4 regions of the Glutamicibacter sp. TV12E genome follow, and region 2 is predicted to be linked to each of the others. Evidence: riboswitches for the same ligand, from Rfam matches in the RefSeq annotation. Region 2 holds a riboswitch; each other region holds the start of a gene.
What was found. A riboswitch is a leader RNA that binds a small molecule or an ion and turns the genes downstream of it on or off. The one in region 2 is predicted to bind thiamine pyrophosphate.
Positions count from the first base shown of each region.

Region 1: another riboswitch for thiamine pyrophosphate. It lies ahead of thiO (glycine oxidase ThiO); the one in region 2 lies ahead of thiM (hydroxyethylthiazole kinase).
Region 3: another riboswitch for thiamine pyrophosphate. It lies ahead of ACT7DV_RS10595 (ECF transporter S component); the one in region 2 lies ahead of thiM (hydroxyethylthiazole kinase).
Region 4: another riboswitch for thiamine pyrophosphate. It lies ahead of ACT7DV_RS04000 (3-oxoacyl-ACP reductase); the one in region 2 lies ahead of thiM (hydroxyethylthiazole kinase).

Region 1 is NZ_JBQVVF010000001.1:2,603,024-2,610,136, reverse strand. It holds gene typA (translational GTPase TypA) at 1-43, opposite strand, end outside; gene ACT7DV_RS12310 (GNAT family N-acetyltransferase) at 190-732, opposite strand; gene ACT7DV_RS12305 (ThiF family adenylyltransferase) at 779-1,924, opposite strand; gene ACT7DV_RS12300 (thiazole synthase) at 1,924-2,742, opposite strand; gene thiS (sulfur carrier protein ThiS) at 2,745-2,990, opposite strand; gene thiO (glycine oxidase ThiO) at 2,987-4,111, opposite strand; TPP riboswitch at 4,109-4,214, opposite strand; gene ACT7DV_RS12285 (GNAT family N-acetyltransferase) at 4,295-5,257, shown strand; gene ACT7DV_RS12280 (mechanosensitive ion channel) at 5,344-6,573, opposite strand; gene ACT7DV_RS12275 (OsmC family protein) at 6,867-7,113, opposite strand, start outside.
Region 2 is NZ_JBQVVF010000001.1:1,140,120-1,147,232, forward strand. It holds gene ACT7DV_RS05240 (aldehyde dehydrogenase family protein) at 1-1,358, opposite strand, end outside; gene ACT7DV_RS05245 (hypothetical protein) at 1,462-3,057, shown strand; gene ACT7DV_RS05250 (GntR family transcriptional regulator) at 3,054-3,419, shown strand; TPP riboswitch at 3,457-3,551, shown strand; gene thiM (hydroxyethylthiazole kinase) at 3,541-4,335, shown strand; gene thiE (thiamine phosphate synthase) at 4,328-4,969, shown strand; gene thiD (bifunctional hydroxymethylpyrimidine kinase/phosphomethylpyrimidine kinase) at 4,966-6,393, shown strand; gene ACT7DV_RS05270 (uracil-xanthine permease family protein) at 6,423-7,113, shown strand, end outside.
Region 3 is NZ_JBQVVF010000001.1:2,260,916-2,268,028, reverse strand. It holds gene ACT7DV_RS10600 (ATP-binding cassette domain-containing protein) at 1-2,187, opposite strand, end outside; gene ACT7DV_RS10595 (ECF transporter S component) at 2,184-2,804, opposite strand; TPP riboswitch at 2,868-2,991, opposite strand; gene ACT7DV_RS10590 (DUF4235 domain-containing protein) at 3,065-3,316, shown strand; gene mnhG (monovalent cation/H(+) antiporter subunit G) at 3,372-3,776, opposite strand; gene ACT7DV_RS10580 (monovalent cation/H+ antiporter complex subunit F) at 3,776-4,042, opposite strand; gene ACT7DV_RS10575 (Na+/H+ antiporter subunit E) at 4,039-4,671, opposite strand; gene ACT7DV_RS10570 (Na+/H+ antiporter subunit D) at 4,683-6,284, opposite strand; gene ACT7DV_RS10565 (Na(+)/H(+) antiporter subunit C) at 6,281-6,730, opposite strand; gene ACT7DV_RS10560 (Na+/H+ antiporter subunit A) at 6,727-7,113, opposite strand, start outside.
Region 4 is NZ_JBQVVF010000001.1:874,821-881,933, forward strand. It holds gene ACT7DV_RS03970 (CGNR zinc finger domain-containing protein) at 1-58, shown strand, start outside; gene ACT7DV_RS03975 (zinc ribbon domain-containing protein YjdM) at 269-616, opposite strand; gene ACT7DV_RS03980 (siderophore-interacting protein) at 823-1,992, shown strand; gene ACT7DV_RS03985 (hypothetical protein) at 2,328-2,537, shown strand; gene fepB (Fe2+-enterobactin ABC transporter substrate-binding protein) at 2,544-3,359, shown strand; gene ACT7DV_RS03995 (NtaA/DmoA family FMN-dependent monooxygenase) at 3,356-4,684, opposite strand; gene ACT7DV_RS04000 (3-oxoacyl-ACP reductase) at 4,681-5,481, opposite strand; TPP riboswitch at 5,567-5,660, opposite strand; gene ACT7DV_RS04005 (hypothetical protein) at 5,684-6,268, opposite strand; gene ACT7DV_RS04010 (HNH endonuclease family protein) at 6,520-7,113, shown strand, end outside.

The DNA of each region.
Region 1 (7,113 bases), 1.5 Mb from region 2:
CTACATTGCGAAGTTCGTCGCGACTAATGGTGTTAGCTGACATGCGTGAAGGCTCACTTCCGCTCGAGGATTTTGGGTCTAAGGAGTCGGGGCCAAAGTCGACCCAACAAACAAGTTTACGCTGTTCCAGCAAATACTCCGGCGCTCTGTGTCAGAACATACAAGAATTTCACGTAAAGTCGCGGAAAATCATGGGGTGGATTGGGTGGAAATCCAGTAGCGCAGGGTCTTGGACCCGTCGGCTGCTTCCAGGTACGGAACCTGCGAGTCTGGAACTCCCCCGCACTTTTGTATCGTCGCGATGGAACCGAGGTTCGTACTGTCGCAGGTGACCAGCGCGCTCGGCACGCCGGCCTCCTGGACTTCACGCAGGCCAAACTGGCAAAGCGCAGTTGCCAAGCCACGGCGGCGGTGCTCGGAAAGAACTCCGTAGCCGATGTGCCCGCCACGTTGAAGCAAGAAATCGTTAAGCTCGTATCTCACCGAGACACGCCCTACCAGTTCGCCGTCATCGAAAGCGCCAAAGAGCGCCGAACGCACCCAGCCCTGCGGGATATGCTCGCCGCGGCGTCCTGCGCTCATCCGGAAGGTGTAGTCCTCCCACAGCTCATCGGCAGACCACGTCGGCAAGAATTCGAAATCGTCGTCCAGCATGGCCCGATGGGCGTCGATGGCCTGCTGCTCGTCTTGACTAGCTAGTTCGCGGAAATCCAGTGCGGCTGAAAGGGTCATGAAGCCATTATGCCAGTGCACAATTCCTTGCCAGCCCAGCGTCCGGCTAGTAGGCGATTTCCTGCCCCTCGATTTCTGCGAACCACTGCACTGTCCCGCCATCCAGGCTGTAGATCTTGCCGGTTCCCGCCTGTTGCCGCGACATATGGCTGGCGGCCTTTTGGGAACGGACACCGCTCTTGCAAACCATCACGATGATGCCGGCATCGCGTGGTATTTGCGCATTCTCTCCTGCCAGCAATCGATCCAGTGGCACATGAACGCTGTGTGGAATCGCGGCGATCTCCCGCTCCCACGGCTCGCGCACATCAACGACGAGCACCTCGTTATCCCGTTGCATTGCAGCCAGCTCATGCACGCTCAAGCTGGCGAAAGGATCTTCAATGGCGCAAGCGACCGGCTGGTACTGGCCCAGCTGGACGACTCGCTCGCGCTGCGGGTCGGCGACAAATTCCAAGGACCGCACACTGGCAGCCAAGGCATCGTAGAGCCAGAGCTTGCCGCTGAGCGTGAGGCCAATACCTGTAATCAGCTTGAGCGCTTCGGTGCTCATTACCGAACCCACCACTCCGCACAGTGCTCCGAAGACACCGCCTTCGGCACAACTCGGAACCGAATCAGCATCCGGGATTTCCGGGAAGATATCCCGCAGCATCGGGCCGGTTCGCGGGTCAAAAACCGATACCTGGCCCGAAAACTGGAAGAGCGTGCCCCACACTAGCGGGGTCCCGGTGATTTCGGCTGCGTCGGAGGCGAGGTATCTCGTGGCGAAGTTGTCACTGCCATCAATGACAAGGTCGTAGGCGGCGAAAAGCTCCAGGGCGTTGTCTTCGCTGAGGCGCTGGTTGAGCGGGTCAATGACGACAGTGCTGTTGTGTTCGGCGGCCAGCCTCTGCACGGAATCGACTTTTGGCCGGCCGACATCGGATTCGCGATGCATGATCTGGCGCTGCAAGTTCGACAGCTCTACCGAGTCATCATCGAGTACGCCGATCCGGCCTACTCCGGCGGCAATCAGATAACTGGCGATGGGACTGCCCAGTCCCCCGGCGCCAATGATCAGGACCTTGGCGTTGATGATGCGCCGCTGGCCCTTTTCGCCTACCCCGGGCAAGGTCAAATGCCGTGAATAGCGGGCCAGCTGGCCCGGATAGATCCCTGCGGCAGGTTCGCAGAGCGGTTCGCGCAGCATTAGAATTCCCCGACCAAAGTTTGCATCATTCCCTCCGTGGGCGAGGATGCAAGTGCGGTATCGCGTCGTGGAATCCTGCCCGCCAAACGGGCCGCGCGGCCAGCTCGCACAGCGTCCCTCATGGCCGCGGCCATGAGCGGAGCGTTATGCGCGCGAGTCACGGCGCTGGCCAGCAGCACGGCATCGCAGCCTAGTTCCATGGCCAGTGCCGCATCGGAGGCTGTTCCCACCCCGGCATCCAGGATCACCGGAACATTGGCACGAGAAACAATGGTGGAAATATTGTGCGGGTTCAAAATTCCCAGTCCTGAACCGATTGGAGCGCCAGCAGGCATGATGGCTGCCACGCCGGAATCCTGGAGCCGCTGCGCCAGTGCAGGGTCATCATTCGTGTAGGCGAAGACCTGGAATCCATCGGCCACAAGCTGCTCGGTTGCCGAGTACAGTTCCAGCGGATCCGGCAGCAAGGTGTGCTCGTCGGCAATCACTTCAAGTTTGATCCAGTCCGTTTCCAAAGCTTCGCGGGCCAGCTGCGCGGTCAGTACCGCATCACGGGCGGTGAAACACCCTGCGGTATTAGGCAAAGGAATGACGTTGTTGCGCTGGAGCAACTCATAGACGTTGCCTGCCCCGGCGGCAGAGAAATGGCGGATGGCAACGGTGGTCAATTCCGTGCCAGAAATTGTGAGCGCGCTATCCAGCGTAGCTAAAGAGGTAGCCCCTCCGGTGCCCAGGATAAGCCGCGAAGAAAGGGTGCGCCCGGCGACGACAAAAGGATCGTTGTTGAGATCCAGCTCGGTGAATTCTTGCGATTCCATGCTTAGCCTCCCTGGGCTGCGGTAACGAGTTCTATGCTGTGCCCGTCTTCAAGTGCTTTGCTGTTCCAGCTGCTGCGGGGAATGACTGCGCCGTTCACGGCCGCGGCCACCCCGAGCTTGCTGCCGTCGACTGCTTTTGAATCTGCGTCGAGTTCCTTGCCGATTTGCGCGCTGATAAATTCGCGCAGGCTGGTACCGGCCTCCAGCTGAACTTGCTGGGAATTAAAAATGATGCTGATCGATGTCATCCGAATTGCTCCAGTGCGGCGGTTGCGGAAAGTGTTGAAAAACGTTGCGGATCAACGTCATTCAACAGTGGATTTCTTTTATTGTTTTCGGCGAGATCCGCAGTCAGTACGGATCCCAAGGGGCTGAGCAGCACCCCATGGCGCGAATAGCCAGTGGAGAGCACCAGCCCCGGGTCAATGCGCCCGATCAGCGGGCGGTCATCGGCGGTTGCCGGCCTTGGCCTGGCGATGACTTCGTTCAGTGAACAGTCGATAATTCCCGGGACAAGCCTGCGGGCGTTGTCGAGCAAGTTGTACATGGCGCCCACATTGACTTCCGGGTTCCGGTCTTCCCGAACGCTGGCACCGAGCACGAGGCTTCCGTCCTTGCGCGGAACCAGATACACGTTCTGGCGGTGGACAATGCCTCGAATAATCCTGGTCAGCAGGGCGGGGCCCGGCGGGCTTTGAATCCGCAGTATGTCGCCGTGAACCGGGCGCAATGGCAGCTTGGCCAGCCCTTTCACGGTGCCCAGCGCGGTGGCGATGATGGTTTGATCAGCTGCGAAAATTTTTCCTGAGGCCGTGCGAACGGCGCAGGTGCCTGATCCTTCAGTGATCAGCTCTTCGGCCTGCTCATGGACCAGGTCATTGTGAAAGTGCTGGAGCAGGATGCGCACGACGGAACGAGGATCGATCTGGTGGTCTTCAGCGCAGAGCACCGCCCCGGAAATATTGCTGGCCAAGGCTGGTTCCAAGGACCTGGCTTGGCTCGGCAGCAGTTTTGTGGCGGACAATCCCAATGAGTTCTGCAGCTCCACGAGATCGTGGAGCGCTTCGCGGTCGGCCGGTTCAGCCGCGACGACCAGGGTTGAGCTTTGCAGGTAGTCAGGGCGCACGCCCGTGGCCGCTTCCAGGCGATCAACGAACTGGGGGTAGCGAGCGCTGGACGCGGACAGCAGCTGGTGCAGGGGGCCTTGACCCCAGACCGTTTCGGCAGCTGGGGCCAGCATCCCGGCGGCTGCGTAGCTGGCGCCCTGGCCAGGTGCCGGGTCGATGATGGTGATGGTGTGGCCACGTGAACTGAGCTCGAATGCGGTGGCTAGGCCGATGATTCCGGAGCCAACAATGTTGACATGCACAGTGGCACGCTTCCTTCCTACGGCGGCATGACCCGCATCAGGTGTAGCGGTCGGCTCAGTGCCCTCTCAGCCTGGTCGATTTCAGGCTCCCGCGGAGTAATTGCGATTATAAGCATGAGGCAGCCCCGAAAAGCGAACTGCCGTTGACTTAGTCCCGTCATCTTTTGTGATGTACTTACCGACATGGCACAACAGGAATATCCCGCAGAATTGCCGGTCGATTCTCGACTGTTCAGAGCGGTTGCCGGTCTGGAACAGCTGCTGCTCACAGCCTCGATGCGTGGCAACCGAAAATTGCTTGGCGAAATCCTGCATGAGAACTTCTTCGAAATCGGCGCCAGCGGAAGAACATACGACAGGAACCAAGTCATAGAATTGCTGGCTACTGAAGATCCTTCCGCTGAGCGGTTGCGCGTTAGCGAGCCCTCGGCAATCCGGTTATCAGAAAACCTCATCCAGTTGCGCTGGAAGGCCAGCGGCCATCGCCCGGCACTTCGCAGCTCATTATGGTTCCGCGAGCAAGGCAAGTGGCAGATGCTGTTTCACCAAGGCACGCTCACAGGCCACGGCCCAAGCAAGCTCGCCGGGCCTGGCAGCGTCCGGGCAACAGGCGTTGCCGAGGAATTTGGCGTGAGGCAGCTCAGCGCCTTGGATGCCGGCTCCGTATACGAGGCGTTCATTTCCCATCCGGATATGCGGCGCCAAGGCGATGCCGATACGCCTGAAAAAGCACGGGCCTACGTAGACGCCCTGTTGTACGGCGAACAAAGCCAATTCCCGTTGGCGATCACCGCCAATGACCGGTTGATCGGGCTGGCTTGCGGGACGCTGGATCATTCAAATGCCAATGCATGGATTTGGTACTGGATGCATCAGGAGTATCGCGGTCGTTCGCTCACAACGAGGGCAGTTGCCACACTGGCGAATTATCTTTTTGATGATCTTGATTTCTACCGCCTGGAACTTGGCCTGCGCGCCAATAATCCCGGATCACGCAGCGTGGCCGAGAACAATGGTTTTCTGCGTGAAGGAACCGAGCGGGGCAAATTCCTTGTCGACGGTGAACGCATCGACGTCTACACCTACGCCCGGCTACGAACGGACCCGCCCGGCGCTGCAGCTCCGCTTCCACTTCGCCTGGCCTAGAGCGGGGCCCAGACGCAGAAACGTCGCGGGATCCTTGGTGGATTCCGCGACGCTCCTAATGTCCCCTTAGGTTCTGTCCGGGATGGTTATATGCCTGGCGACGTCGGCGGTGCCGGTGGTACCGAATCCGGGCCGTTGGAGCTCAGCTTGTCGGTATCGATCTTATTGAGTGTGCGAGCTGCTGCTTCGCGGCCGCCAAGCCCGAAGGCCAAGGCCGCTGCCAGAGCTGCGCCGATGACAATTGCGCCGAAGGCCATGTTGATGATCGAGTCCGCAATACCCATGTATTTCAGGCCCATTGCAACGAACAGTGCAATGGCCGTGTAGCGGATAATCTTCGACGCAGTGGTGTCGCCCATGAACTTGCCGATCACGTTAGCGACGACGAAGCCTGCGGCAACGATTGCTGCACCGAAGAGGATCTTGCCACCCAGTTCCAGAATCTCATTGAGGATATTGGTGATTGCCGGGAAGTTCAGCATCTGCGCTGCCATCACACCGAAGAACAGCACGATAGCAATCTTCACGATGCCCGCGATGATGCCCGATGCGCTCTTGCCTTCTGGAACAACGCCCCAGCCGGCAACGACGCGATCAGTGCCTACACCGTGCAGGGTGGATTCCAGCAGCTGTCCAACAAACTTTGCAATCAGGAAGCCAACTGCCAACAGCACCAGTGCCATGATGACCTGTGGGATGGCGGTGAAGACTAGCTGAAGCATTTGCTCAGCAGGCTGCGAAATGGCCGCGATTCCCAGGACCTGCAGTGCAGATATGGCAACAACCAGAAGGATCAAGGCGAAGACGATATTCGCGATGATATCGACGATTTTTGCTTGGGCCTCGCGAGACTGGACTTCATCCACCGGCTCATCCCCTGGAGTCAGCTTGCGGACCAGTCCGCTGAAGTCGACTGTTCCCAGGCCAGTGGTCAATAGCTGACGAACAATGTTTGCGATGACGTAGCCAATGAAGAAGATAAAGCCGGCGCCGATGAGGTTCGGGATGAATGCCATGATTCCGCCGAGCAGGCCCTGAACTGGCGTAAGAACTTCAGAAAGTGCAAAGACCTGAAGGATTGCGACGAGGCCAAAAAGCCAAACAATCAGTCCAGCGACCTTGCCAAGAGATTGGCCTATTTGAGCTCCGTCGTTTCCTTGCTTCTGCAGGAATTTCACCCTGGTCACTAGTTTGGCTGCAGCCCAGCGAACTATTCGCGCCACAAGCCACGTAATGATGAGAATGACCAGCGCAATGGCTACCTTTTGTAGCATTGACGCCCAGTCGATGTTGCCTAAGACGTTCTCAGTTTGCATGTCTGCTCCTTCAACGTAGGGACACCTTGACCCTACGATGAAGGACCAGCTCTGACTAGGGCAAAGAGTTGAATTTACAGCCTGATTCATTGTATTTACACAGCCCCAACTGCGAAAACAGCACCTTTTAGACTAGGATTCAACTAAAACCGCAGAAAGTAACCTTAAACACTACTGAAACGCAAAAAATTTGAAAGTTCTCAAATCGTCAATTCCGTGAATTTCCTTGGAGTGACTTGTAGTTTCTACTTTCCAGCGCTAGCTCACGAGTATAAAAGTTGAGCCTTAACTATTTATTCAGCAACTTCACTGACGACCGAAGCCCCGAGTTCGACCGTGCGTGAGACAGTGCAATATTTATCGTGCGACAACTTCACAATTCGCTCGACCATGCTGGCTGCTTTGCGGCCCTCTTCAGTATCAGGGAACTTCAAATCGAACCCGAGATGAATGTCATCCATGCGGCTGGCACCGCCTTCGGAAATCTTGTAGCCGCTGGCGCGCACATCAAATTTCTCTGGCTCGCTGCGACGAGTCGTC
Region 2 (7,113 bases):
GTGGTTTTGTTGAGTTCTGAACGCATCTGCGAAAGCCGGTCGAAGCCATGCTTGCCGTGATACGACCCCATTCCGCTGGCCCCCACCCCGCCAAACGGCAGGGTGGGAATGACCATCTGGGCCAGCGGGGCGTTGTGCACAATAGCCCCGGCGCGAACCCGATCGGAGAAAATCGACTGCAGCCGAGGGCTCTCGCTCATGAGGTATGCGGCCAGCGGCGATGGGCGCCGGGCAATGAACTCCAGCGCTTCTTCGAAGCTTTCGACCTCGATGATTGGAAGGATCGGACCGAAGATCTCCTCGGTCATCAAGGTGCCGCCAAGGTCCACGTTGCGCATGATGGTCGGAGCGATGCGCAGGGTTGCTTCGTCATACTCACCGCCGAACACCACCTCGCCCTGTTCCATCATGGCCAGCAAGCGCTCAAAATGCTGGTGGCTGGCAATCCTGCCAAAATCCGGGTGGGTGATCGGCTCCTTGCCGTAGAAACCGGAGATGGCCTGGCCCAACCGGCTAATCAATGGCGTGGCATCGCCGATGCACAGGATGTAGTCCGGTGCGACGCAGGTCTGGCCGGCATTCATGAATTTCGCGTAGGCCAAGCGCTTGGCGGTGGCCAGCGAGTGGTTGTCAACGACAGCCGGGGATTTGCCCCCGAGTTCCAAAGTGGTGGGAGTCAGGTGCTGGGCGGCCGCCATCGCGACAATTTTCGCGACCCGCTCCCCGCCGGTGTAGAAGATGTGGTCCCAGCGCGCCGCCAGCAATTCGGAGGCGGTATCCGCGCCGCCTTCGATGACCGCGAAGACCCGCTCATCCAGATAGAGAGGGAGGAACTTGGCCAGGGCCCCCGAGGTGGCTGGGGCGAGTTCCGAGGGCTTGAGAACCGCGGCGTTGCCAGCGGCAATGGCGGCAACCAGCGGCGCGAGCACCAGCTGCAGCGGGTAGTTCCAAGCACCAATAATCAAGACCACGCCCAGGGGCCGCGGCTCGATCTTCGCGATGGCCGGCTGGAGCGCCAACGGCACCTTCACGCCGGTGCTGTCCATCCATTCGGCCAGGTGCCTCAGCGCAAAATCGATTTCTGCGCGCACCACGTCAACCTCGGCAAATTTGGCTTCGGTGGGGCTCTTTCCGAGGTCGTCATTCAGTGCCTGCACAAAGTCGTCAAGATGCTCTTCGAGCATCTTCTCCAGCGCGCGCAATTGCTGGATCCGGAAGCGGCGCGGGTGGGTGATTCGGGTGTCGGCAGAACGGCGCAAATGGCTCAGAACCGTGGCAATTCGTGAAGGATGCTCGTCCACCGGAGGAGCGGAATCGCCGACCGGCTCGGGCAACGGAGTGGAAGTAAACAGACCCATGATTTGAGCGTACGTCACCGAACGGAAATTCCCTCGATTAATGCGCCGAAGGATTCATTATGTATCAACTATTTGATACATTAATTGTCACCGAGGAGGCACGATGGCATCTCTATCAACACAATTCGGCACATTTGCCGTAGCGGCGCTGGTTGTTTATTTCATATTGCGGGCATTCGGTCGTGCTAAGAACGGTGAATTGCTCAGAAGCGCACGACAGCACGCATTGTGGTGCGCAATCATCGGATACTTTGCCACTACCTCAACTAGTTGGTTCGGCGAAGCCGTGGCCGTGCCCATAGGCGATCAAAGCAATCTCGATGTTGCGATGAGCATTGCATCAGCGGCCACCCCTGGCTTGTGGGTCGCCTTCATCTATATCGCGAGCCAGTACACCTGGCCACGCAGGTTGAAGCCGCTGCGCACCGCAACTCTTGCCCCACGTTCCTTGACGAGCCCGATACCCAAGAAACTCGTTGCGGCAACGGTGGTTGTTCTGATCCTGGCCTGCGTGACGGTTTACTCTGTTCGAGACGTCGCAGCCATTGCACCAGTGCCAGAGACTGAAATCAGTGCCGATGATTATTCCTATAGCAATCCTTCGCAGGACGGATTGCGTGCTGCCGGAGAAATCCTGCCTTACCTCTACGTGAGCTTCGGAATTCTCGCATTGGCTGCAATCGCAGCTTCCATTGTCATCCTTAGGCGTCGTCCTCTTCCGGGCATTTCCGAGCACAATAACCGACTGTTGCGCACCACGTGGTTGAACCGCCTTTACCGCACCGTTGGCGTATCGCTGGCGGTACAGGCTGGGGAGGCCCTGCACTATAAAGCGCGCTGGTTCCACAACGAGTCCACACGCTACATTGATGGTTCAGGTGCGGGGATCGAGTACATGGATAGCATGAACAAGATCGGAAACGACCTGGACTGGACGGCGAACTATGCTGTCCTGGGTATTTCGGTCTTGATGCTTTTCTGGCGACCGCCGACGAACTTTGAAAATCTTCCGCGGGCAAAACGCACCGGGTTCAGCAGGCTGCGCGATCAGCTGTTCTCCCTGCAATACGCAACAGCGCTGCTCATGTTCGTTGCCATTTTTATCGCATGGCCGTTTTTGCCTGTCATCGATGACTACAAGTTGCCTACCGGCGAGCGCGAGACGTGGATGTTGGTGTTTTTCTCTGGTGCCGCAGTGTTCTACCTTGCCTTGAATGCGCTTTACCTCGGGTACGTGTACGTTGTTTCACGGCAGATTTCTGCCGCTCCCAGGCATTCGGCAAAGTTGTCCATGTGGCCGTATATTTGCGCCGGATTGCTCATAGCCTCGTGCTTGTACTTCTTGCTCTTTCCACCGTTGGACTATTTATGGGGTTTCGTTGCGCCCAGCAAAGTGGTTGTCATTGCCCTAGTCGTACTGCTCGTCCTCGCGCATCTAGGATTTACCTGGTTCACGCGTCGAGCCATTATCCCGTGGAACGTTACGACCGCTGAAGAAATCTGGTACCGAAGGGTATTGGAACTGCGTTCCCTGCGAGCGGTCACCAGTGCCGTCGCGGCCATGCTGGTTGTCGGTTACGAGTTCCCGGTCCGCCTAGATCTTCTTGCCGTTATGATCTTCTGCATTCCGGCGGTCATATTCCTGGAACCCCCCAAGGCCAGCGAAGCCAAGTCCTTGCAGGGGTCAACGTCCGCATGAGCACACAGATCAGTGTGGACCTTGAGGCAGCCACCGCACCCTATGAGCAGATCCGCTCGCAGATTGCCGCACTCGTCAACCTTGGCGAGTTGTCGCCGGGCACCAGACTACCGACTGTTCGCGCACTGGCCACGGACTTGGGGGTTGCAGCCGGAACGGTGGCTCGCGCCTATAAGGAGCTGGAAGCCGAAGGGCTGATTTCTTCGAGGCGCCGCGCCGGCACCGTAGTGAGCGAACGACCCGGATCTGTTGATACCCACGAAGATCTGGTGGCCGCGGTGGACCAGCTGTGGAAATTGGCGGCGGCGCAGCATGTTGACGCCGCGACCCTCAAGGCGTTGGTGGCACGACGCAAACCTTGAGGATTTGTTCTGTGCATCCCTTCTGCGTACTCTCTAAATCAGTGACACGGGGTGTCGGAGACGCCGACTGAGATGAAACCCGTCGAACCTGATCTAGTTCACGCTAGCGGAGGGATGTCGCATGACTCTGCCTACCGTTGCCCAAAAATACCGGCAACGCTCCCCCTTGGTTTTTTGCCTGACGAACACGGTCGTCACCAACTTCACCGCCAATGTCCTTCTTGCCTCCGGCGCTTCGCCGGCGATGACCAACCTGCCCGGAGAGGCCGGAGGGTTTGCCGCCATGGCTTCCGCGGTACTGGTGAATCTAGGCACTCCAAGCACCGAGCAAATGGTTGCCATGGAGGAAGCGGTCCTCTCGGCGAGCGCGGCTGGCACCCCCTGGGTATTGGATCCAGTGGCCGTGGGCGCTCTTTCGGTGCGCACCGACTTCGCACGACGCATTGTGCATCAGCGTCCGGCCCTGATCCGCGGCAATGCCTCGGAAATCCTGGCCTTGGCGGGCAAAGATTCCAGCGGCCGAGGTGTTGATGCAGCAGATACCGTGCAGGTAGCCCTGGATGCCGGACGCGAATTGGCCAAGGAACACGGGTGCGTTGTTGCCATCTCCGGTGAAGCGGACGCGATCATCAACGCGAAGCGCACCGTGCTGGTGCATACCAACGGGATCGGGTTGACCAGAATCACCGGTGGAGGATGCGCGCTGGGCGCCTTCAACGCGGGCATGCTCGCGGTGCACGAGGACCCCTTTGACGCGGCCATCGCTGCCCACGGATTCTATGGCCTCGCCGCAGAAAAGGCGCTGGCGGCAAGCAACGGTCCGGGGAGTTTTGCCGTGGCCTTCCTTGATGCCCTGGCCGCCACGGAACCTGAAGAACTACAGAATTTGAAGTACGAGGAATTGAACCATGGATAATATCGGCGCATACCTAGTAGCCAACACCGCCAGCTGCATGCCACGCACCACACTGGAAGTCATTGAAGGGGCGGTGGCCGGCGGCATCGAGTGGATCCAGCTGCGGGCCAAAGACGAGACCGCGCGCGAATTCTTCGAACTGGCCTGCGCCGCGGCCCGCCTCACCGAAGGCAAGGCGAAGCTGCTGATCAATGACCGGATCGACGTGTTCTTGGCGGCCCGCGCGGCCGGGGCAGCGGTCAGTGGAATCCACATCGGCCACAAGGACATCCCGGTGCGCCTGGCACGCCAGGTCATGGGCGAAGGCACCATCGGCTTGAGCGCTTCCACTGATGCCCAGCTGGCACAGGCCAACCTCGATGCCGAGGCGATCGACTACTTGGGTGTCGGCGCAGTGCGTGCCACTCCAACCAAAAAGGACCACCCAACCCCGATTGGGCTGGACGGTTTTGCCCGCGCCGCCTCGCTGACCTCCCTGCCCTGCGTAGCCATCGGGGCGATCACCGCGCAGGATGCCAGCGCCATCCGCGCTGGCGGCGGAGCCGGTTTGGCCGTGGTCCGCGCCATCTGCAATGCCGACGACCCGCAAGCTGCCAGCGGGCAGCTGGTGGCAGCTTGGGCGGCAGCGCAGTGAAAAACATTCTCTCCATTGCCGGCTCCGACCCCTCCGGTGGCGCAGGAATCCAAGCGGATCTGAAGGCCATTGCCGCCAACGGCGGCTACGGCATGTGCGTGATCACCGCGCTGACCGCGCAGAACACGCTAGGTGTCAGCGCGGTACAGGCCATCGATGGCGAGTTTGTGCTCGCTCAGCTCAACGCGATCAGCGCCGACGTCCAGATCGATGCCATCAAAATTGGCATGCTGGCCAACGAGGAGATCATCCGCGCCGTCAACGGATGGCTGGATACCGTGGATGCCCCGGTGGTACTGGATCCGGTCATGGTAGCCACCAGCGGGGACCGGCTCTTGGAAGATGAGGCGGTGCTCGATTCCTTGCTGGACCGCGCTTCGGTGATCACGCCCAATCTGCTGGAGTTGGCAAGCTTGCTGCGTGAGCCGGCAGCGGCCGATTGGCCGCAGGTCCTGGAACAGGCCCAGCGGCTGGCCGCCAAGCATGATGCACTGGTCCTGGCCAAGGGCGGGCATCTGGCCGGGGACCTCTGTCCAGATGCGCTGGTCTCCTCCCAGGGAGTATTGGCCGAATTCAGCAACCAGCGCCACAACACCAAGAACACCCACGGCACCGGATGCACCCTGTCCAGCGCCTTGGCGACGCTCTACGCATCGGGCGGCGACTGGGCCAGCGCCCTGGAACAGGCCAAGGCCTATCTGTTCCGCGCCATCGGCGCTGCCGATGAACTCAACGTCGGCCGCGGGCATGGCCCGGTGAACCACTTTGCCCACTTCTTCAGCGAAGCTGATCCGATGGACCAGTGGTGGCAGCAGATCCACGAGCTGCGCGGCTCCATCGACAACCTGGAGTTCATTGCCCAGCTGGCCGACGGCACGCTGGACCCAGCGGACTTTGAATACTATTTGGCGCAAGACGCGCTGTACCTGCAGCGCTATGCCCAGGTGCTGGCCGAAGCCAGCGCATTAGCCCCGGATCTTGACGCGCAACGCTTCTGGGCCGGCTCCGCCAGGGAAATCCTGGAAGGCGAACTGCAGCTGCATCGCAGCTACCTGGCCGAAGGGACCGCGAATCCCAGCGCCATCACGTTGAACTACGTGAACCATCTGGCCGCATCCAAGCGCAGCTACGCGGAGCTGATCGCCGCAATCCTGCCGTGCTACTGGCTCTACCAGGACATCGGCAAGCGCCTGGCCTCGGCCAACCATCCAGAACACCCGTACAAGCAGTGGCTGGTGACCTATGCATCAGAGGAATTCGATCTGGCCACCGAGCGCGCCATCGATATGGTGCGCGTCGCGTGGAAGCAGGCCGACGGCAATCTGCGCGAGCGGATGCGGCTGGCCTTCATGCGATCCTCCGAACACGAGGTGGCCTTCTTCGATCAGGCACGGCGGAACCGAGTAGAATTCTCTACGGCCTGAAACGCGCGGGCCACGATCTGGAGGATTGCATGAGCTGGAGCATTCACGGCAACGGAAAGACCATCACCCCGGGCGAAGTTGTTGCCCCGGAAGAACGGCTGCACTGGCCGCAAACCATTTCCATTGGCGCCCAGCACATCCTGGCGATGTTCGGCTCCAGCATCCTGGTCCCGACCCTGACCGGTTTCCCGGTGACCACCACCTTGCTGTTCACCGGCCTAGCCACCATCGTCTTCTTGCTGATGACCAAAAACAAGGTCCCCAGCTACCTCGGCTCGTCCTTTGCGATGATCGCTCCGGTCATCTCCACCACCCAGTCGCACAGCATGGCTGGCGCGCTGGGCGGCATCGTGATGACCGGTGCGCTGCTTTTTGCGGTGGGGCTGATTGTCCAGGTGACCGGCACCGGATGGATCCACTCCTTGATGCCTCCGGTGGTCATGGGCACGATCGTTGCGTTGATCGGCCTGAACCTGGCCAGTGCAACCCTGGCGCCCATGACCGATTTCCCGCTGACCACCTTTTTGACGGTGATCTTCACGGTGCTGGCCACGGTGGCCTTCAAGGGCCTGCTGGGTCGCCTGTCAATTCTGGTGGGCCTGGTCCTTGGCTACCTGTTGGCTTTGGTCCAGGGCCAAGTCGATTTCAGCGCTGTCCAGGCTGCCGACTGGGTCGGCCTGCCTGAGTTCACCACTCCAACCTTCCACTTTGATACCGCGC
Region 3 (7,113 bases), 1.1 Mb from region 2:
GAAGCCCTTGGCTTCCATGGTGACCGCCAGCCGTCCGGCCCGGCGAAGGGCCTGGACCAGCAGGGCCAGGCACTGGCCCAGCTTCGCGCCGATGCGCTGGGCAACGGTGCCGAAGCTGCCCACCCCGCGCGCCCGCCGAGCCAGCCCGAGAGTGGCGAATTCTTCCACCATCAGCCCCAGCAGGCGCATGCCGGCCAGCGCTCCGAGCACAAAACGGTGCGGAACACGCAACTGCTGCGACAACGCCCCGCCCAAATCGCTGGGATTAGTGGTTGCCAGCAGCAAAATGCATGGAAGCGCCAAGGCGAAGGCCCTCAAGCCGGTGGCGATACCGCCGTGGACCGAGCCCTCGGTAATGCTGAAGATCCCCAGCTGCGCATACACGGCCCCGCTGTCCTGCCCCACCAGGGCAATGCCCCAAGCGGCCACCACCCCGGCGATCAGCAGGGGCCAAGCCCGCTTGAAGAATCTTGCCGGGCTCAAGCCCGCCAAGGGGAAGGCCAGGATGGTCGCAGCAACGACCACCAGCGCCGAAACCCAGTCCAAGGTGGTAATCAGGGGCAAGGTGGCTGCTGCCACCGCACCCAGCTTGGCCAAGGGATTGATCTTCGCCAGCCAGCTGTGGCCCACCGGAGCGTCGAGGACCGGGCCCCTGGCGACCACGGGCTCCTGATTCGCGACAGCGGTCAGGTGAACCTCCCGGGCCCCCAGAACGCTGGCCAAATGCTCGTCGTGAGTCACTGCGATAATCGCGGTGTCCTGCTCCAATTGCTCCACGAGCAATCCGGCAAGCTCCCGCCATGTCCTGGCGTCCTGTCCGAAGGTTGGTTCGTCCAGGATCAGCACATCGGGGGCCGCGGCCAACACGGTGCCCACCGACAACCGGCGTTTCTCCCCTCCCGAAAGAGTAAAGGGATTAGCTTCGGCCAGATGCTGCAAGCCCAAACGCTGCAGCAGCGACTCGACCAGGGCATCAACCTGCTGCGCTTCGTACTTCAGCTCGTGGCCGCCGCTTGCCTTGGCCCGCAGCGGCGCAAAAGCCAATTCTTCGCGCACGCTCTGGGTGACAAATTGGTGTTCGGGTTCCTGGAACACCGACCCTATCCGGCCGATCAGGGCTCCTGCCCGCCAGCTGAATGGTGATTTCCCCAGGCCGTTGGCCAGCGCGTCGGAAGCCTGCAAGGCTCCCTGTGCCGGTTCCAGCAAACCGCCCAAGGTCAGTGCCAAGGTGGATTTCCCGGCGCCATTCTCGCCGCGGATAACCGTCGCCGTTCCAGCGCTCACCGCCAGATTCACCGTTTGGGTCCGGGGCGCTTGCCCGCTGCGGGCGCTGACCAGCTCGGCGGCTTCCAGAAGCAGCGCCCCGGGCCGGGGGCTCGCCGGTCGGACCTGTGGCGAATAGCCTGGCACCCACACTCCGGCCTCCGAAAGCTCTGCACGCAGGTCTTCATCGTCAATGAGCCGCTGCGGGTCCAGGTCGTGGGCGATGCCGCCGCCTGGTTCGAGGACGATGACTCGATCCATATGTTCTGCCCACGCATCCAGCCGGTGCTCGACCACGATCAGCGTGGCGCCGCTGAGCCGGGCGGCGTTGAGCACCGCATCGCGCAATGGCCCGATGCCTTCCGGGTCGACGTTGGCGGTGGGTTCATCAAGCAGCATCAGCCCAGGCTGCATGGCCAGGATTCCGGCCAGGGCCAGGCGCTGCTTTTGCCCGCCGGACAGTTCCTGGGTGCGGTGGTCCATGGGCAGCATGCCCAGCCCCACCGCGTCCAGGGCCTCGGGAATTCTCTGGCGGATGATGGCCGGATCCACCGCCAGGTTTTCGGCGCCAAAGGCCACGTCGTCGGCGACCCGGCTTTGCACCACCTGGGTCTCCGGGTCCTGCTGCATCAGCCCCACCGGGTGTTCCCGGGCGAAGGCGTCTGACCCGTCGATGAGCAGTTGACCGGCGATCTGCTCGGCCCCATCGACTTCCAGCAGTCCGGCCAGGGCATGGAGCAAGGTTGACTTGCCTGCCCCGGACGGGCCGATTAGCAGCACCTTTTCGCCGGAGTTGATCTGCACGTCAAATGCCGAGATGGCAGGTTGCGAGCGTTCCGGGTGCTGCCAGCAAAAACCTCGAGCAATGATCTCGATGCCTCGCCGAGTTTGTGCCGTGGCACCGGTGTTGGCCATCGAACTCATTTCGCGGCCAGTTTTCCGGATTCAAGGTGTGCCCGGCGGCTGGCCAAAGCGCTCAACGCGCCGGTCTTGGCCAGGCCACGGGTTGCCAGCCAGGACAGCAGGCCTGCAACAATCAGCCCGGAGACACCGGTAGCGATCACGTGGAACAGCTTCAGCGCCGGGGTGTATTCAACGTAGTAGGCCATGATGTAGGCCTCGGAAATACCGGCGAAAAGTCCAGAGAAGAGCCCGGCAAGCAATGCCACGCCCAAATTCCACTTGCGGTAGCGGAACGCGGCAAAGACCACTTCGGCACCCAGGCCTTGGACCAGGCCGGACAGCAGCACGGTCAGGCCATAATGCGAACCGAGCAGCGCTTCGACCACCGCTGCCAGCAGCTCGCAATACAGGGCCGCGCCGGGCTTGCGGATAATCAGCGCGCCAAGCACCGCGGGGAAGAGCCAAACGCCGGTGAGCAGTGCTGCCGCGGGAGGGAAGGCCGCAAAGGCCAGCGAGAACAGCCCATAGCCTGCGCCCCAGGCCCAGAAGATGACGCCCGAGGCGACTGCGATGACCGATGCAGTGACGATGTCTACGACGCGCCAGCCAGAACGCTGATTTGCTGCTGATTGCTTCATTGGTGGTCCTCCTATATCAAGGAGGGGAGATGTACGGATTCAGGGCACAATGGTCCCGGTCCGCATCCGAGATGCTCGACTTCCTTCGCCGGTACTAGCCGGAGCAGGTTCGAGGGTCTGCGATCTATCGCACTCTCAGCGTCTTGCGACTCCAGTTTCGAAGTCTGACGCTCCCCTGTCGGAAAATTACTGCCCACCTACCATACCGCAGGTATGCTGGGCAGAGGAACGATAAGTCACGACGTTGAAACGAGGGCAAAATGAATACAGTGCAGAAACTTGCCACCACGGGTATTTCCATTGGCGCCGGTTTTGTCGGCAGCAAGCTGGTTGACCAGCTGTGGAAGGGTTTCACCGGAAACAAGGCACCCCGTAAGGGAAGCGAAGAAGCCGCCGAGGCTTCGCTGCGCCAGGCTCTCGGATTTGCGATCTTCTCGGCCATCGTGGCAGCCACCATTCAGGTGCTGGCAGACCGCGGTAGCAACAAGGTAGTCGCACGCTTTAGCAAGTAGCGCACACAGCACGGGCATCCCGCCGTCGGCGGGATGCCCGTGCTGTGTTGTTGTCCTAGTCTTCAGATTTTCCGGTTGCACCCGAGGTTGCATCGAAGGTTCCGGTGGGCGGGGCACTGCTGGTCTTGTCCACAATCTGCTTGAGCTCATCGGCATAGAGCGAGTCCTTGGCAGCGTGCTTGGTGCGGTAGCCGGAGCGCCCGATCATATGAGCCGAGACCGGTGCGGTCAACAACTGCATTCCCCATGCCAAGAAGAGCACGGGAACCACAGCCCAGCTGCGCAGCTGAATCGCCAGCCCGGTGAAGACCAGCAAGAACCCGAGGACCTGGGGCTTGGTTGCGGCATGCATGCGGGTGAGCATGTCGGGAAAGGTCAGCAGGCCAATACCGGCAATCAGTGACATGAGGCAACCGGCAATCAGCAGTACTGCCACGAGAATATCCACGAACATCTCCATCAGGCATTCCTCTGGTCAGAAACGTAGCGCGAAACGGTGACCGAGCCGATGAAGCCCAACGTGCAAGCGGCAATGACGAAGAGCAGGTAGTCGGTGTGCCGGTTGTAGACCATCTCCAGGCACAGCGCCACGGAGATGATCAGCAGCATCACGTCCAGTGCGAGAACGCGGTCGAGAATCGACGGGCCCTTGGCCACGCGGATTACACAGGCAACGGTGGCCAAGCCCAGCATGATGCCGCAAATCCACATCACGATTTCCATCATTTTTTGCCCTTCATTCGCATCAGGTTCGGTCCGCATTCGTGCTTGATCGCGTCGAACTCATCCCGGCTGCCGATGGCCATGATCATCCGGCGTTCAATGTCGCGCACGGCTTCACGGGCACGGTCCATATCCTGCCTTGATTCGATATTGATGTAGTGCAAGTACAGCGTTGATGAACTGCGGTCCACGTCAATGACGAAGGATCCCGGGATCAGGGTCAGCACATGGCCAACCGTTGTCACGATCAGATCCGAGTCGGTGCGCAGGGGAACCGCAATGACGCCGCTGCGGGTCTTCTTTCCCCGGAAGATGGCCAGGCGGGCCACTTCGAAGCTGGCCACAAACACCTGGCCAACAAACCAGATGAATAGCTGCAGGCAGTACCAAACGTTCATGCGTCCCGAAAGCACCACCGGAGGCAACGGAAAGAGCGTGACGATGACCAGCGCGATAATCACACCGAAGATCAGGTTCGCCGGCGAGAAATCCTGCCACAGTGCGCACCACACAAAAATCAGCAGGGCCAGCAGCGGCCATTCCTGCTTGAGTGTCGCCCGGTGGCGCACGCCTGAGGTATCCAGCGCATCATCAATACGCTGGTCACCGGGTTTCAAGTTTTTAGTCGGCATCATCCCTCCAATCAGAATGGCAAGATCGCGTTGATGTATGCGTCGCGGGCAATGAGCTCCGCGGCGACCCGTTCACAGAATTCAAAAATCGGCCCCGCAAAAATAGTCAGGGCAATGCCCGCTACCACCAGCGACCCGGTGGCATAGCGCATGCCCCAGGGCAGGGACGCAGCTTCCAATTCCCGAGCCAGCTTCAGGCCCAGGCCAGGGTTCTGCGCTCCACCAGCCGCGGTTTCGGCCGCCACCTGAGCTGCTTCATCCACCAGCTCCTGGTTCGGCACCTCGGCATCGGCGGCGCGGCGCCAGAAGATGCGGGCCCAGACACGAATGATCGCCAGCAACGTCAACAGGCTGGTCAGCAGGCCCGCGCCCACCACCACCCAGGTCAGCGGGTCAGCATCCTGCACGGCGGCATGGAGCAATCCGAACTTGCCCAGGAAACCGGAGAACGGAGGAATGCCGCCGAGATTGATCGCGGGAATGAAGAAGAGCAGGGACAGGGCCGGGGAAAGCTTGGCCAACGAGCCCAGCTTGGTGACATTTGAGCTTCCGGCACGGCGTTCTATCAGGCCAGCGACCATGAACAGCGAGGTCTGGACGATGATGTGGTGGCCCACGTAGTAGATGGTCGCCGCAATGGCCAGCGGTCCCCCGACAGCCACGCCGAAAATCAGGTATCCGATGTGGCTAGTGAGGGTGAAGGAGAGCATGCGCTTGAAGTCCGTCTGCGCCAGCGCGCCAAGAATACCGATCACCATGGTCAGCGCCGCCACCACCAGCAGCCCGGCGTTCACTGCGCCCCCCGGGAAAATCAGTGTCTCGGTGCGCACGATTGCGTAGACGCCCACTTTGGTCAGCAAACCGGCGAACACCGCGGTCACCGGTGCAGGTGCCGTCGGGTAGGAGTCCGGAAGCCACAGGGACAGCGGGAATACTGCCGCTTTAATGCCGAAGGCAATCAGCAGCAGCACATGCAAAATCAATTGCGGGCCCTGATCCAGTTCGGGCAGCTTCACGGCCAGGTCGGCCATATTCACCGTGCCGGTCGCCGCATAGGTCATGGCGATGGCCATCAGGAAGATCACCGAGGACACCACTGAAACCACCACGTAGGTGGTACCGGCTCGGATGCGTTCGGCAGTTCCGCCCAGGGTCAGCAGCACGTAGCTGGCGGTCAGCAGGATTTCGAACCCGACGTACAGGTTGAACAGGTCGGCGGCCAGGAAGGCGTTGGACACTCCGGCGAGCAGGATCAGGTAGGCCGGATGGAAAACCGACACCGGTCCGGGCTCGTCGCCGTCGGCCAGGCCCTGGCTGGTGGCGAAGAAGAGCACGGCCAGCGAGACCAGGGTGGAAATCAGCAGCATGAAGGAGCTGAAGCCATCGACCATCAGCGCGATGCCAAAGGGCGACTCCCAGCCGCCGATGTGGATGGCGTAGCTTTCGCCTCCCCATACCGCGGCCAGCATGCCCGCTTCCAGAACGAGGGTCAAGCAGAGGATCCCGATGGTGATCAACCGCTGGGTGCGCACCTGCCGCCGGGCCAAGAACGCTGCCCCGGCGCCGATGATCGGCAAGACCACGGCCAGGGGTGCTAGATCCAGAAAATTCACTCTTCCCCCTCGCGCACTGGGCGGCCCTCTTCATCAACGAATTCGGTCGTATCCTCTGCCACCGGCGAGTCTTCCTCTTCGTCGTATGCGGTCTTCTGCGAGACCTTGATATCTTCGGTGTCGTCGGCCAATTCATCGGCGCTGGTCAACGTCCAGGAACGGTAGATCATGGCCAGCAGGAAGGCGGTGACCGCGAAGGTGATCACGATGGCCGTGAGGATCAGCGCTTGCGGCAACGGGTCTGAATACTCCTCGGCAGCCAATCCGGATTGGAACAGCGGAGCCACTCCGCGCCGGCCGCCGCTGGTGAGGATGAGCAGGTTGATGCCGTTGCCCAGCAGCATGATGCCCAGCAACACGCGGGTCAGTGTGCGTTCAAGGACCAGATAGAATCCGGCCGCCAGCAGCACTCCGGTAATCACGAGGAAGGTGATGTTCACACTCATCGTCCAACTCCTGTCCGTGATGCTTCAACAAAGTCGTGGCGATCCACCGGGCTTCGTCCTTCGGAGAGCGAATCGATCTCGCTGCCCAGCGAACGCAAGACATCCTGCACCAGGCCCAGCACCACCAGATAGACGCCGATATCGAAGATGGTGGAGGTGACAAATTTGTGGTCGCCGAAGAACCAGAATTCCATGGCATAGGTGGTAAAAATTTCATCGCCCATCAGCAGCGGCACAATTCCGGACAGCCCGGCCAGCGCAATACCGCCACCGATCAGCATGCCCGGGGCGATCCGCATGGACTCGGAGAGCTCGATGCGTCCTCCGGCCAGGTAGCGGATGGTTAATGCCAGTCCTGCGATCAGCCCGCCGGCAAAACCGCC
Region 4 (7,113 bases), 270 kb from region 2:
CGGAGACCGAGTTCGCGCTGCCCGTTCCTACGCACGCAAGAAGGAACAAAAGCTCTAGCCTCGCCTGTGCCTCGGGAGCGCAGAGCATCTAGAGCACCTCGTTCGAAGGTTCGGCAGGGAACGGGTGGAAATCGGTCTGCAGTCCAGTGCCCGCAGAAGCACGGGTTAATGCTTGAGGGACAAACCCTGGTCAGGAAGTGCCCCTTAAAGACCGAAGCAGCCCGCCTCCGAAAGGAGAACGGACTGCCATCAACAAGCAAACAGGCCCTTAGATCTTCTTGACGATTGACGACTTCAGTTCCATCTGGCCAAAGCCGTCAACTTTGGCAGCGATATCATGATCGCCAGAGCCAGGAGTCAACCGAATATTGCGCACCTTGGTTCCAGCTTTCAGCGCGCTCTGGGCACCCTTGACCTTCATCGTCTTGGTGATGCTGACAGTATCGCCGTCCTGCAGAACGTTGCCTACTGCGTCCTTGATGACAGTTTCAATTGACTCGGATTCCTCGGCGCTCGCGTTCCATTCATGAGCGCATTCCGGGCAGACCAGCAATGCATCAAGTTCGTAGGTGTACTCGCTGGAGCACTGGGGGCACGGTGGCAATGTATCAGGCATGCGGCTAATTTTAGTTACTCCGAACTCCCATTGTCGAACGACTCGAATATCGAATAATCCTTGCAGAAAGATGCAACGACCTTCAGGCTGGCCGCCTTCCGCGAACCCAGAGCACTGCTTTAAAACCACTTGTTTTGTTCACCTTGTTTCGCTCATACTCAGGCATACGAGCTGATTCTCGCGACAGCGAAGCTAAGGGGCACATCATGTCTAAGCACCACAAGCACCGCGGCTACGGAGCGCAGTTTTCGGTCTCCCCCAAAGAGGGCTTGACCTTGGAAGTTCTAGCCATGGCTGAAAAGGCTGGAGCCAAAGCTGGGTACGCTGTGGCCAGAGAAGAGCTTTATCGCAACATCGCTTCCAGCCAGTTCCTCAACGAGCAGGAAACCGACGAACTGCTCGCCGCAGCGCAGCGCGCCGGGTCAGCGGCAGCGCTGGCTGCAGCACGCAAAGTTCTCGACAAGACGCTTCGCACTTCCTTCAGCCACCATCACCGGTCCACAGAATCGGGCGCTTCGATGGCCACTGCACCTGAATTTCCAACTCCCGCTTATGAAGAACCCTTGGCCAAATATTCGCCACCGCTAGGACTTCTGGATACTCCGCGCACCAAAGTCGAGCAGCACGTTTTGACCATCACGCGGGTGGAATGGCTCAACGGTCAATTGGTGCGCCTCATCGCCAGCGCACCGAACCTTGATGGATACCGTTCCAATTCCGCGCTGGACGAGTACGTCAAGGTTTTTGTCGCTGATCCGTCTCTCGGTCTAATTCCTCCCTACGATTTGCGGACCCTGCGCCACCGGCTGCCGCGCGAACAGGTTCCCCGCTCAAAGTCCTACACCATTCGCTGGGTCAACCCAGCCCTCGATGAGCTGGCTATTGATTTTGTAGTTCATGGTGCGCCAGGCACCGTTGGCCACTGGGCAGGAACTGTACAGCCAGGAGATCCCTTGGTCATCTCCCCAGCCCGCAGCAAGGGGTCACTCTCGTTCAATGCCGACTACTACGTCTTAGCAGCCGATGAAGCTGGCCTGCCCGCTATTGCCAAAGTCCTAGAAGCCCTGCCGGCGCAGGCCAAGGGGACGGCGCTGATTGAAGTGGCCGACAAAAACGCAATGTTTGACGTGAAACATCCAGAAGGCGTTGTTTTACAGTGGCTTTCTCGGGATTCAATGCCCCCAGGCAAAAGCAACGTACTTCCCTCCGCATTGCAATCCCTACCGATTCCAGCGGGCCAAGTGGGCGTCATCGCCCATGCCGAACGTTCCACTATCAAAGCCATTAGCCGGATCACCGAGTATTGGCATCTGAATAAGCAATCATCGCATATCTCTTCCTATTGGACCTTGCGTGAAGGCAGGTTGCATCGGTAGGTACCCCATGCTGTTCGGCTACGTGGAAACCCGAATCTGGCCACGTGCCACTGGTCGGCGGGGCTCAGCCTTGAACCAAGCTCCCTTGAAGTTCACCCAGCCGCTCTTGGCAACAAGAACAACGTCTCCGAAGAGTGCTTCGTTGCGCCTGAATGATCTTCAGCACGCATCTGGCACCGAGCACAGCCAAATAACGTCTGATCAACGGTGGGTTCAGTTCAATCTCCAGGCCGGCAGTTCACAAGAACATCGCATAATGTGGTGGTGGATTGCGGGATTCAACCTGAGCTTCCGGATCAACATCGTTCAACGAGTCATGCCTAGGAGAAGCTTTCGTGCGTTCAAGTTTGTTCAAGGCCGCCGCTGTCATCATTACTTGCCTTCTCGTTATTTCGCTGGGCGCATGCACGTCCACGACGAAGCCCGAAGTCCGTGATGCCAGTACCGCTGATGTTGAGGCCGACGGCTGGCCACGGGTCGTCACCGACGAGACCGGAGACCTCATCAAGATTCCGTCCAAGCCCGGGCGCATCGTCTCAACCTAGGTATCAGTGACCGGAACTCTATTGTCCATCGATGCCCCGGTCGTTGCCACGTCCGTCGCGCCACAGAACCCGGCGACCGACAAGCATGGATTCTTGAGCCAGTGGGCGAACGTGGCCTCAAAACGCTCGGTAGATGCACTATATGAAATCGGGAATTTTGATCTCGAAGCTATTCGGGATCGCAAGCCTGATTTGATACTGGTCGCCGCCTCAGGCGCGGATTCCGAATTGGAGCATCTCGACAAGTTGCGGGAAATCGCCCCAACACTCCTCGTCGATTACACCGAAAAGAAATGGACCGCGCTCAGTACGGATCTAGCCAAGGCTACGGGCACGGAGGAAGCAGCGGCTCGCAACAACAGCATCATCAGCCAACGTGTTTCCAGCTTGAAACAGTCCCTGTCGATCCCCGCCGGCACCACGGCATCGATACTGTCCTACCACCGGGGAAACATCTCCCCCATAGCCCAGAGCACCGGTCCGCATGCACAGTTGTTCGAATCTCTGGGGTTCACCGTGCTGGATCCTCCAGCAGAGTTTGATACCTCCATGCAAGAACGGGAAGACTTCTCGTTCACCAGCTACGAAGGGCTGGCCAAGTCCTTGCCGGGCGATGCGACCTTTCTGCTCTCCTCGGACCCAGAGGCCACCGAGCAGTTCTCTTCCGATGAGTCCCTTGCACAATTGCCTTCCGTTCGCGGAGGCAACGTCTTTGCGCTTCAGGAGTCATTCATCTTGGATTTCTTCTCAACACAGAAAATCTTGGATTACTTTGAGAATGATTTCCCCGGCTTGGCTCCCGAAGCGCAACCGCACAACTAGCTGCGCGCCAAGACCACAGCTTCCGGAACAGCCAACCCAAGATTTCCGCGCAATGTAGCCGACTCGTAGCGGGTGCGGAATCTGCCACGGCGCTGCAATTCCGGAATCACTAGCTCAATGAAGTCCTCCAGAGATCCCGGGAGGGACGGCGGCATCAGGTTGAAGCCGTCTGCGGCCCCGCTATCGACCCAGAGTTCTATTTCATCGGCAATCATTTCCGGCGTTCCCACCATGGTGCAGTGGCCCCCGCCAGCAGCCAGCAAGCCGAGTAGTTCACGAACCGTGGGCTGGTGCAGCTCGATGAGCCGCAGTATCGTGGTGTATCGGCCGGCCGGGCCAGTGAATTCTTCCAGTGGCGGAAGGTCCGGGACAGGTCCGTCCAAAGGCCAGCGGCTGGTGTCCTGCTGCAGGAATACTCCCAGCTGGCGCAGCGCGTCCCCGGTTGGCAGCAACTCGTTCAGTGCACGCTGCTTGGCTTTGGCTTCTTCTGCTGTGCGTCCCACATAGGTCACCAGCCCGGGCATGATCAGCGCCCTGTAATCCGAGCCACGCGAAGCTCTGGTGCGTTCGGAAATGTCTTGGGCGAATTCGGATGCCATCTGGTGATCGGCTGCTACCGAGTAGATCGCTTCAGCGTGTGCTGCTGCCAGTTCGCGGCCAGCTGGCGAGGAGCCTGCTTGGAACATGACAGGCTCGCCATGAACTGAGTTGGGCATATTCAAGGGACCTCGCACCGAGAAGTGCTCGTCTTCGTGATTGATTTCTTGAAGCAATTGCGTATCGGTGAAGTTTCCGCCACGGTCAATCTGGACTGCTTGATGCGGATAGGATCCCCACAACTTGCGCAAGACATCAATGAATTCTGCGGCTCTGCCATATCGCTGCGCGTGCGCAGGCAGTTCGGCGAGCGAATGGTTCTGCGCTTCGGTATCCCACATGCTCGTCACCACATTGATGCCGGCCCGCCCGTTGGACAAATGCTGCAAGCTGCCCAGCATGCGTGCCGCGTGGAAGGGAGAGTAGAAGCTGGCCGAGATGGTGCAGACCAGTCCGATATTCGTGGTGCATTGGCTGATCGCCGACAACAGCGTCACCGGCTCAAAGAACCAGGTGGGACCGGCCTGCGCAGCTGAGGATGACACCGCTTGGCCATCGGCGAAGAACACCGCGTCCAGCAGCCCCTTCTCAGCCAGCTGAGCCAGCTTAATGTAGTACTGGGTACCGGGAAGCTCTTCGGCTGCCGAGTCCTCAGCACGCCAGGCCGCTTGGTGGTGCCCGACGCCGTAAAGGAACAGATTCAGATGTACTTGTTTCTTCTGGCTCATCCCTTCACCAGCCCGCCATCCACGATAAGGTTCTGACCTGTCACCCCACGTGAGAGCGGGGAAGCGAAAAACAGGACGGTATCGGCCAGTTCCGCTGGAGTGGTGACTCGACGCAATGGCGTTCCCGAGGCAATCAAGTCGAATACTGCCTCGGGGGTCGCAGCCGAGGCGTCGGTGGTGCGCAAGAGCCCGCCAGAAACCATGTTGATGTTGATTCCTTCAGGCCCAAGATCATCAGCGAAGGTACGGGTCAGGGACAGCAGCGCAGCTTTTGTGGCGGTGTAGTCATGGTACGGAACCACCGGGTGCTGGAATAGGTTAGTGCCGATATTGATGATGCGTCCAAACCTTGTTTGCCGCATTCCAGGCAGGACAGCCTGGATGGCAGCCACGGGAGCCAGCACCGATCCGGCGAACTGGGCGCTGAGCTCTGTTGCCGAAATCGCTTCGGCGGTGGAGCGGGCATCGCCGTTAAAGGAGAAATCCACCAAGGCATTGTTCACCAGAGTAGTCACCGGCTGCCCAAAATGATCTTCGGCTTCAACCACCATCGACTTGAGCGCAGATTCGTTGCGAACATCAGCCTTAATGGCTACTGCATCGTTCGGGTAGAGCGCAACGAGATCATTGGCTGCTTGTTCCGAAGTGCTGTAATTGATGACGACTTTCGCTCCAGCAGCTAGGAAGGCCTTGCTGATGGCGGCACCGAGCCCTCGGGCTCCGCCGGTGACAAGAATAACCTGCTCTTCAAGTGGAAGGGCAATGGGGGTTGCTGGTGATTGGGTGTCCGTGCTCATCTTGTTTGAACTCCTTGACGGCGTCTGTTGGCGAATGGATTTTGACCAAAGACGCGGACGGTTCAAGCACTTCAGGTGCACACATACGCAGAATCCAGGACATTCCCTTCGCCAGTACTAACTGGATCAGGTTCAACGGGTGTTCTCTCAGCCGCCCTGCGGCACCCCGTGTCACTGCTCCCATTAGTAGCACACGCACGGCTTAGCTGTAGAACATTACTTCATGAACCCCGCGCGTATCAGCACTTGGTTCTTGGACAATCCAAACTTCACCGCCATCTGGAACAGTGAATTCCATGCTCAAATCGTTAGCAGGGATCGCACACTGCAGGGAATCTTCGGCGACAACCTCGTCATCTTTAACAGCCTTGATACGGACGAATCCCACTCCTTGGCAAGCGAACTGGAGCAGATTTTTCTGTCCCGCCGAGGTAGAGACGATCAGAGGCTCTGTCTGAATATCCCCTGCCTCATTTAGCTGATAGGTATTCGATGATCCCGACCCAGAGCTGAACCCGTTCTCTTCAAAGAATTCCGCACCCGGATCTTCTAGTGAGCCGACTAGCCCACCTTCTCCTCTGATAGCAGCGGCAAAGGCGATCATCGGCGGGAAGAATTCCGCGATGCCATCGATACTTTCGATAGTGTCTTCCGCTATCTCTTCTTCGAGGACTCCCGGAGTAGTCTCGGGAGCAGGTTCTTCCGGGAGCCTCAATTGCGAAACTGGGGTGGTACAGGAGCAAAGCCCGAGCAGCGCAACCAGGGCCAGCGTCAGGCTCCTCTTCATGAGCGCTCCAATACGAACGAGGATGAAATAGTTTACTCGACCTTATGTTATTAATCTGATTTAAACAATGCATGTCAAACAAAAGAACCATGATTTTTATCAGATCATGAAATGGTCAACTACACAGGCCCACACGGATCTCACACTAAAACACGGCCTAGACGCGGCTAAATGGTCCACCCCACTTCATATAGTTTCCTAAGGGCCTACCCCCTTGCCAACTGTCGCTTTCCTAGGAGTCGTACTTCCGCATGCAGCTGCTGCGCCGCGCAATCTCATTTGCACTCATCGCTTCATCCCTTGCCCTCACTGGATGCTCAACTCTTGATTCCATCGAGCAGTATCGAGTTCCCGACGCACAGGCTGACACTACCTACAACAGTGCGGGGCAACGCGCCAGCTACGCTGACTCGCTTGAATTGCTCGCGGATATCGACGTGAAGGGCCGCGCCCCCAAGACTGGCTACGAACGGGAAAAGTTCAGCAAGGGATGGAAGGATCCGGACCGCAACGGTTGCGACGCCCGCAATGACATCCTGGCTCGCGACTTGGAACACGTGAAATACAAATCAGCGTCGAAGCCTTGCGTAGTGCTCAGCGGAACCTTCCACGACCCGTATACCAACACCACCATCAAATTTGTTCGGGGCCAGAAAACAAGCACCGCGGTTCAGATTGACCACGTTGTTGCTTTGTCAGATGCGTGGCAAAAGGGTGCACAGCGCTGGGACCAGGAAGCTCGTTTCGAATTCGCCAATGACCCGCTTAACCTCATGGCCTCGGATGGGCCGACCAACGCGGCTAAAGGCGACAAGGACGCCGCATCATGGCTTCCGCCCAACAAG